Regions from separate parts of the Paenibacillus sp. Pae15 genome, predicted to be linked through region 2. Evidence: riboswitches for the same ligand, from Rfam matches in the RefSeq annotation. Region 2 holds a riboswitch; each other region holds the start of a gene.
The links. Region 2 has a riboswitch for cyclic di-AMP ahead of NR121_RS20635 (resuscitation-promoting factor). Riboswitches for the same ligand answer to the same signal wherever they lie in the genome.

Region 1: it holds a riboswitch for cyclic di-AMP, as region 2 does, so the genes downstream of both, NR121_RS01905 (TrkH family potassium uptake protein) here and NR121_RS20635 (resuscitation-promoting factor) in region 2, are expected to answer to the same signal.
Region 3: it holds a riboswitch for cyclic di-AMP, as region 2 does, so the genes downstream of both, NR121_RS08485 (C40 family peptidase) here and NR121_RS20635 (resuscitation-promoting factor) in region 2, are expected to answer to the same signal.

The regions. Positions count from the first base shown of each region.
Region 1 covers NZ_JALJRM010000002.1:30,540-32,740, reverse strand. The annotation lists gene NR121_RS01905 (TrkH family potassium uptake protein) at 1-977, opposite strand, end outside; cyclic di-AMP (ydaO/yuaA leader) riboswitch at 1,042-1,180, opposite strand; gene NR121_RS01900 (CPBP family intramembrane glutamic endopeptidase) at 1,409-2,201, shown strand, end outside.
Region 2 covers NZ_JALJRM010000030.1:46,678-48,878, reverse strand. The annotation lists gene NR121_RS20640 (TatD family hydrolase) at 1-417, shown strand, start outside; cyclic di-AMP (ydaO/yuaA leader) riboswitch at 642-825, shown strand; gene NR121_RS20635 (resuscitation-promoting factor) at 1,107-2,201, shown strand, end outside.
Region 3 covers NZ_JALJRM010000007.1:172,194-174,394, forward strand. The annotation lists gene NR121_RS08480 (hypothetical protein) at 1-165, opposite strand, end outside; gene NR121_RS08485 (C40 family peptidase) at 430-903, opposite strand; cyclic di-AMP (ydaO/yuaA leader) riboswitch at 908-1,049, opposite strand; gene NR121_RS08490 (hypothetical protein) at 1,229-2,041, opposite strand; gene NR121_RS08495 (M1 family metallopeptidase) at 2,056-2,201, opposite strand, start outside.

The DNA of each region.
Region 1 (2,201 bases), on a different contig from region 2:
AGCGTGGTAAAGGTCGTCGTTTTGATCCCTCCGCCTGTAGAGCCGGGAGAAGCACCGATGAACATCAGAATGATGATAAAAAACTGCGTCGCCTGCCTAAGCCCGGCAATATCAAGCGTATTGGCTCCAGCTGTCCGCGGTGTAACGGATTGAAACAGTGAGGCGAGTATTTTGCCGGACCAGTCGAGCGGTCCAAGCGTTCTGGAATTCGTAAATTCGAAGATAAATATAATCAACGCCCCGATTCCGATCAAAAAACCGGTAGCGCTTAGCACCACTTTGGTATGAAGCGTCAGCTTTTGGTTCCTTCTATAATCCATGAGGTCCGACAGAACGACGAAACCGATTCCACCCAAAATGATGAGTCCCATCGAAACCGCGTTGATCACCGGATCAGCTGCATAAGCCGTCAAGCTGCTGAATTTTCCCGTTACCGGCCCGAAAATATCGAAACCGGCATTGTTGAAGAAGGAGACGGCATGAAAAATACCATAATAAGCCGCTTTGCCGGGACCCAAATCAACCGACCATCGAACAGCGAAAATAACGGCAGCCGTAAACTCAATCGTGAGCGAATAAATCATCACCTTACGGATTAACCGCACAATGCCTTCAAGACTGTTCTGATTCAGTGCTTCTTGCAAAATAAGCTTTTCTTTAAGTGAGATGCGCTTTTTCAGGGCAAATGCGAATAAGGTAGCCATGGTCATAAACCCGAGCCCGCCGACCTGGATCAATAGCATGATAACCATCTGGCCGAACAGGGTAAAATAAGTGCCCGTATCCACAACGACAAGTCCGGTTACACAGGCTGCCGATGTCGCCGTGAATAAAGCATCCAGGAAACGCATCGGTACACCGCTGGCCGAGGCCGCGGGAAGCGACAACAGCATGGAGCCGATCAAGATCATAACAGCAAAACCGATGACCAAAATTTGCGGAGGCGTGAGCTCGACTTTCCTGGCAATGGTTTTCATGAATGCACCCCTATTTGACGTTTCAGGCAACAAAAAAGACACTGGAAACCCAATGTCAATTTAAGGTTCCTGTAATTCAAGCCTACGAGGTTAGCTGTCGGATTCGGATGTACAGGCACCCTATCAGCGGATTGTATCCGCTGAATTCACCCCTAAACTCATGGTTCCCCCGTTTTCCTTTAGAAATTCGGCTCGCTATTCAATTGATATGAATTATAATCCTCTTTTCATTGAAGTACAAAGCCTTGTTTCACCTGAATGCACCGGATTTCGCAAAATTACGACATATGTAAGCGTTTTTATAGGTGTGGCGCTTCGCTTTGCTGAATATTGCCTCGCGTAGCTCTTGTTATCATTGGATTTGCTTATGGAATGTATGCTACCTTAAAAGAATAGACTGTTATTATCCCATATCTGCTAAGGAGCATTTCATGCCGAAACGACGATTCGAACCTCCACTGCTGCTTCTGGCCGTCCTTGGCCTGATGCTGTACCTGGGCGTTACGTTTGCCTCCGCCTATTTGGACAAGACTCGCCTCCCTAAAGACGATGCCGAAGACCTTCCCGTCGTTACAAAGCAGCAAGCGGCGAATGCTGCGATGAGCTTTGTCCGCAACCGCTTTGCGATAGGACCAGGCGCACAAGCCCATACCTTGTACCAATCTTACCCGGTAAGAAACGGCTATTTGCTAAAGGAGCAGCTGTACGATCAATACAAGAAAAAATATGAAGGACGATTTCCCCTCGAATATTTTGAGGTGGAGATTAACGACATCGAAAAGGGCGCAACGTACTATGTGGCGGTGAATTATAAAACCTTGGCCATATTCGGATTCTCGATGAGCCGGACCGCAACCGCCAGAAGCGAATCCGTAAGCTCTCCGGATGCCGGCCTCCTGAAGACGGCGAATACCGCCATTCGGGAGATGGGCTATGACCCCGCGGAATTTGCATTGACGGGCGAATCCGGGCGGGCCGGGAACGGAAGTCTCATCTTCCGCAGCAAGACGGAGCGAATAGGCGAAGCCCCGCTGGAGCTTCACCTGAAAGTGTCCGGCAGCCGGGTCACTGCGTTTGAGCCGGTATTTCCGGTTCCGGATGCGTTCATGGCCTGGCAGGAAGCGCAGGATCGCCGTTCCGCTTTAATGACGCGGATCAGTATCGGAATCTCGCTTGTGATGACACTCGCGGCGCTGATCCTTGTTGTGCGGCGGCGGCGTGACA
Region 2 (2,201 bases):
GCACGTAAGCTCGGCATGCCGATTGTCATCCATAACCGGGATGCGCATCACGATGTTGTGCAAATTTTGCGCGAAGAAAAGGCGGCGGAGGTTGGCGGTGTGATGCATTGTTACTCCGGGAGCTGGGAAACAGCCAAAATGTGCCTTGACATGAATTTCTATATCTCGTTTGGAGGACCGGTCACGTTTAAGAATGCAAAACAGCCCAAGGAGGTGCTGGAAAAAGTTCCTCTCGATCGGCTGCTTATTGAAACGGACGCGCCTTACCTTGCTCCTCATCCGTATCGGGGCAAGCGGAATGAATCGTCTTACGTTCGTCTTGTAGCTGAGACGGCAGCCCAAATCAAGGGCATTTCACTGGAAGAATTGGCCGGGATTACCTCGAGGAATGCCATATCCATTTTCGGTATAAAGTGAATTTTCACACAAAAGAACACATGTCTTTTTTTATACAAAACAAGATAATCGAAGAAAACAAAACAAAAAACTGTGACTAATGGAGAAAAAGATGGTTTTGGTTTAAAAATTAATAAAAAACAATGATAATTGAGTAAAATCCGAGATTTTTTTCAAAGTTTGTATACTTTACAATTCCAGCCTTCACATCGTACACTCAATATTAACTTCATACGATTGCCAAAATTCCAACATCGCTGAGTTCCGTAAGGGAACGGGGGAACCGCATCGCGGATGTCACAGCGCTACGCTGTTGATGAACGTGGTGTTTATAGGGGTGAATCTTGGGGCAGGCAGCTGCTTCCGAGTAGGGCGACTCTCAAGTCCGAATCCGTCAGCTAACCTCGTAAGCGTTAAGAGAGAGGTAACGATTGTCGTCGGCTTAACTTTTCATTTTGAGGAAAATGAGAAAAGTCACGGGAAGGTTCCTCTTCTCCGCTGACTTTTTTTTGTATTCCCCCGTCATTGGGATAACGATCCAAGCCGGTTCATAAAAAATAAGATTCCAGGAGGTGGCCTTAGGCAAGTACGGTTCTGATAGCCGTTGAAGCAAACGTTGGTAATTGGAGAAGAATATACTTTACCATAGTCGCGTCAGATCTAATCATGCATAACACTCGGATGGCGGGGCTTTAAGGAGGACCGAACAAGTGGGCGTTGTGACACCTGAACAAACCCATGAAAGACGATCATCCAGCTTGTCCTTCGCATTGCGATGGAAGCATGAAAACTTGCGTATGATATCGATCATTGCACTCATATTATTCGCTATGACTTTCATGTTTTTAATCATGTATTACGGTACGTCAATCAAAAGCGTATCGGTTGTTGTAGACGGAAAAGAGCAAACTTTCCAAACTAGAGAATCAGTTCTGCAGCATATACTGGATGAGCAAGGCATCTCTGTCGGTGAACACGACCGTGTGTCGCATTCTCTGGATGATTCGGTGGAATCGGGAGATCGAATTATTATCGAGAAAGCCAAACCGGTACAATTGACAGACGGTGGGCAAACCAAGACCGTATATACGACAGGAAAGACGGTCAAACAGCTATTTGACGATCAGAAGATCAAGCTCAGTGAACTTGATAAAGTGACTCCCGCTTTGAATGCGGCAATAAACGAAAATAGTGAAGTCAAGATCGTCCGTGTCAAGAAAAATGTTGAGGAAATCAAAGAACCGATCGCTTTCGAAACGGTAAAAAAGACGGAGCCGAAGCTGATCAGAGGCAAAGAACAGGTTATTCAAGAAGGACAAGAGGGCGTTCTGCTCAAGAAGAAAGAAAAAGTCTATGAAGACGGTGTGCTCGTATCCGAACAAATCGTTGACGAAAAGATTCAAACCCAAAGTGTGCAAAAAATTATTGCGGTGGGAACGAAGAATCCCGTAGTAACACTCTCTTCGTCTTCGCCAACCTTGGAACAGGTGACCAGAAACGGCGTGAAGTTCGACGTTAAACAGGTCATCAATAACGTGAAGCTCACTGCGTATAGCGCGGGACCGGCCTCGACAGGCAAGGATCCGGATCATCCGCAGTATGGAATCACGGCATCAGGTACGAGAGTAACGGAAGGTCGCACGATTGCAGTCGATCCAAAGGTCATTCCGATAGGCTGGTGGGTTTATATTGAAGGTCTGGGCTTCCGCAGAGCGGAAGACACCGGCAGCGCAGTCAAAGGAAATAAAATCGACGTTTATTTCGACAGCCATGATTATGCTTTGCGCTTCGGAACAAAACATGGC
Region 3 (2,201 bases), on a different contig from region 2:
ATGCGATCCCTTCAAAGCTTCCGTATAGATGCGAATAAACCGGGACATCTCCTCCGGTCTCAACAGGCTGCCCATATGGAATCGGTATTCTGCTCCGGCGATTCCGGTTTCGGATAGTCCAAACCGCTGTTCAAGCACTTGGTTGACCGGTTCCTGAAGAGTCATGATCCGGCGCTCCTTTCTGGCACATCAGGCGAATGATTTGGGGGACAGTCCCCGGTACCAATGAGAATTATAATCATTATCATTAGGGAAATCAATAGAAATCACAGCATTCGGAACAGATCGGATGCAGGAGGCTTCCGCATGGTTTCTGCAAAATAGAAAGCCCTGCAGGCTTGTCCGTCCGTTTCGTCCGTTTTTGCGAACGATCGGATCGGGCCAAACACTGAGGGCTTCCGAAGCTGCATTGCGAATCCGTTGACCAAATCAATTGGAGTCGGTCATGAGTTGTTTGTACTGCTCGTCCGACAAAATACGCCGGGCTGTCACATAACGATTGGCGTAGTAAGATTCGCTCATTTCAGTAATCGTAACGCCTTTGTTCGTAGCCGAGTGGTAGAACTTGCCGCCTCCCACATATACGCCGACATGAGAAATGCCTTTACCGTCGGTGTTGTAGAACACGAGGTCGCCGGGACGGAGCTGATCTGCGGCTACCCATTGGCCGGCTTGGGCTTGGCCTTTGGAGGAATGGGGAAGTTCTATACCGAACTTGTCGAACACCCAAGAAGTATAGCCGGAGCAATCAAAGCCGTTTGTCGTATTGCCTGCCCATTTGTAAGGCGAGCCTAAACCCGCGTTTACCGCTGCACTTAGTGGGGTTTCAGCAAATGCGCTGCCCACGGAAACACTGCAAAACATAGCTAACGAAAGTGCAAAACCTACAAGCTTCTTCTTCAAAAAAAGTTTCCCCTTCCGGTGCCTACGAGGTTAGCTGAAGGGTTCGGTTGAAGGTTCCCTATGATCACTGACGTTGTTTGTCGAGATCAATTCACCCGGTTATGGATCCCCCGTTTTCCTAAACAGAAATTCGGCAAAATTTTCTTTTTTTTGATTCCGGATAAACATATTCGAGAAAAACTGCACTTTTCCTTCTTTTGTAACAAAATTGACACATTCAAGCGGTTTAAATTGAAAATTTTGTTTAATTGAATCGGGGATATAACAACACAAAGACACCGGTCCATGGCGGACCGGTGCTTCTGCGGTCTTATTAGGATATCAGCTACGCTTTCTCCGTCCAAAGCGCATATTGTGTGCTGATGGCCCATACTTTAATAAACATTTGAACCAGCCGATAGGCTTGTAATCCGATCAGGGCCAGAAAGCCGGCCCAGAAAAACGAGGCCGCCATCACCGCGGCGGACACGGCCAAAGCGATTCCTGTTACGGATAAAGAAATCAGCATAATGGCGGGCAGATGGCGAATCACAAACAGCAGGGTGTAAATGGCCGACCTGCCGTCGGTTTTTCCGATCTGAAGGAACAAAAAGACGAGCTGGAGCACAAACCAATAGGCGATGTAGCCGGCCAGCGCCGGCGCCAGCGCTTTCCCGAAGGAAATATATGAAGTCTGATGCCCGTACAGCTCTATTGTATAAGGAACCAGCCAGTAGAGCGGAGAGAGCAGCAGCGCCAGTTGGATGAAGTAGAGGCCGAAGAAGGGAAGAGACAGCTTTCGAATCCCCTCCACGAACCGGTAGCCTGCGTTCATGTCCCGATGTTGAAGCGAGTAATATACCCCCGCATTAAGCAGCGGATGCACCAGCATTCTTAATCCCAGGAGGCAGATGCCCCACCACAGAAACGGCTCCAGCAGGTCCGTCTTCATGATCTGAAAATGACCTTCGATCCAGAACAGCTGCGAAGCTGTGACGGGCAGGTCGCTCCCCGGATAACGATGGAGAAGGGGGAGGACGACGGATTGAATCAGCTTATACAGCGCGACGCCCCAGATGAGATTGTATATAAAGAGGGTAAAGACGGCAAAAGGCTGCTGCCAGGCCAAGGTCCAGCCTGCTTTGATCCGGTTCCACATATTCCTCGCTCACCTCACCATGCGACCCAGCCAAACAAGGTCTCCAAAATTTTCACAACACTTACGTTCCATCGCACCGACAGCTTCTTATCGACTTCCGTTTTCATAAAGCCGTTGATCCGCTTGTTCTCCAGCACGATAGAGTGCTCCGGGTCTATGG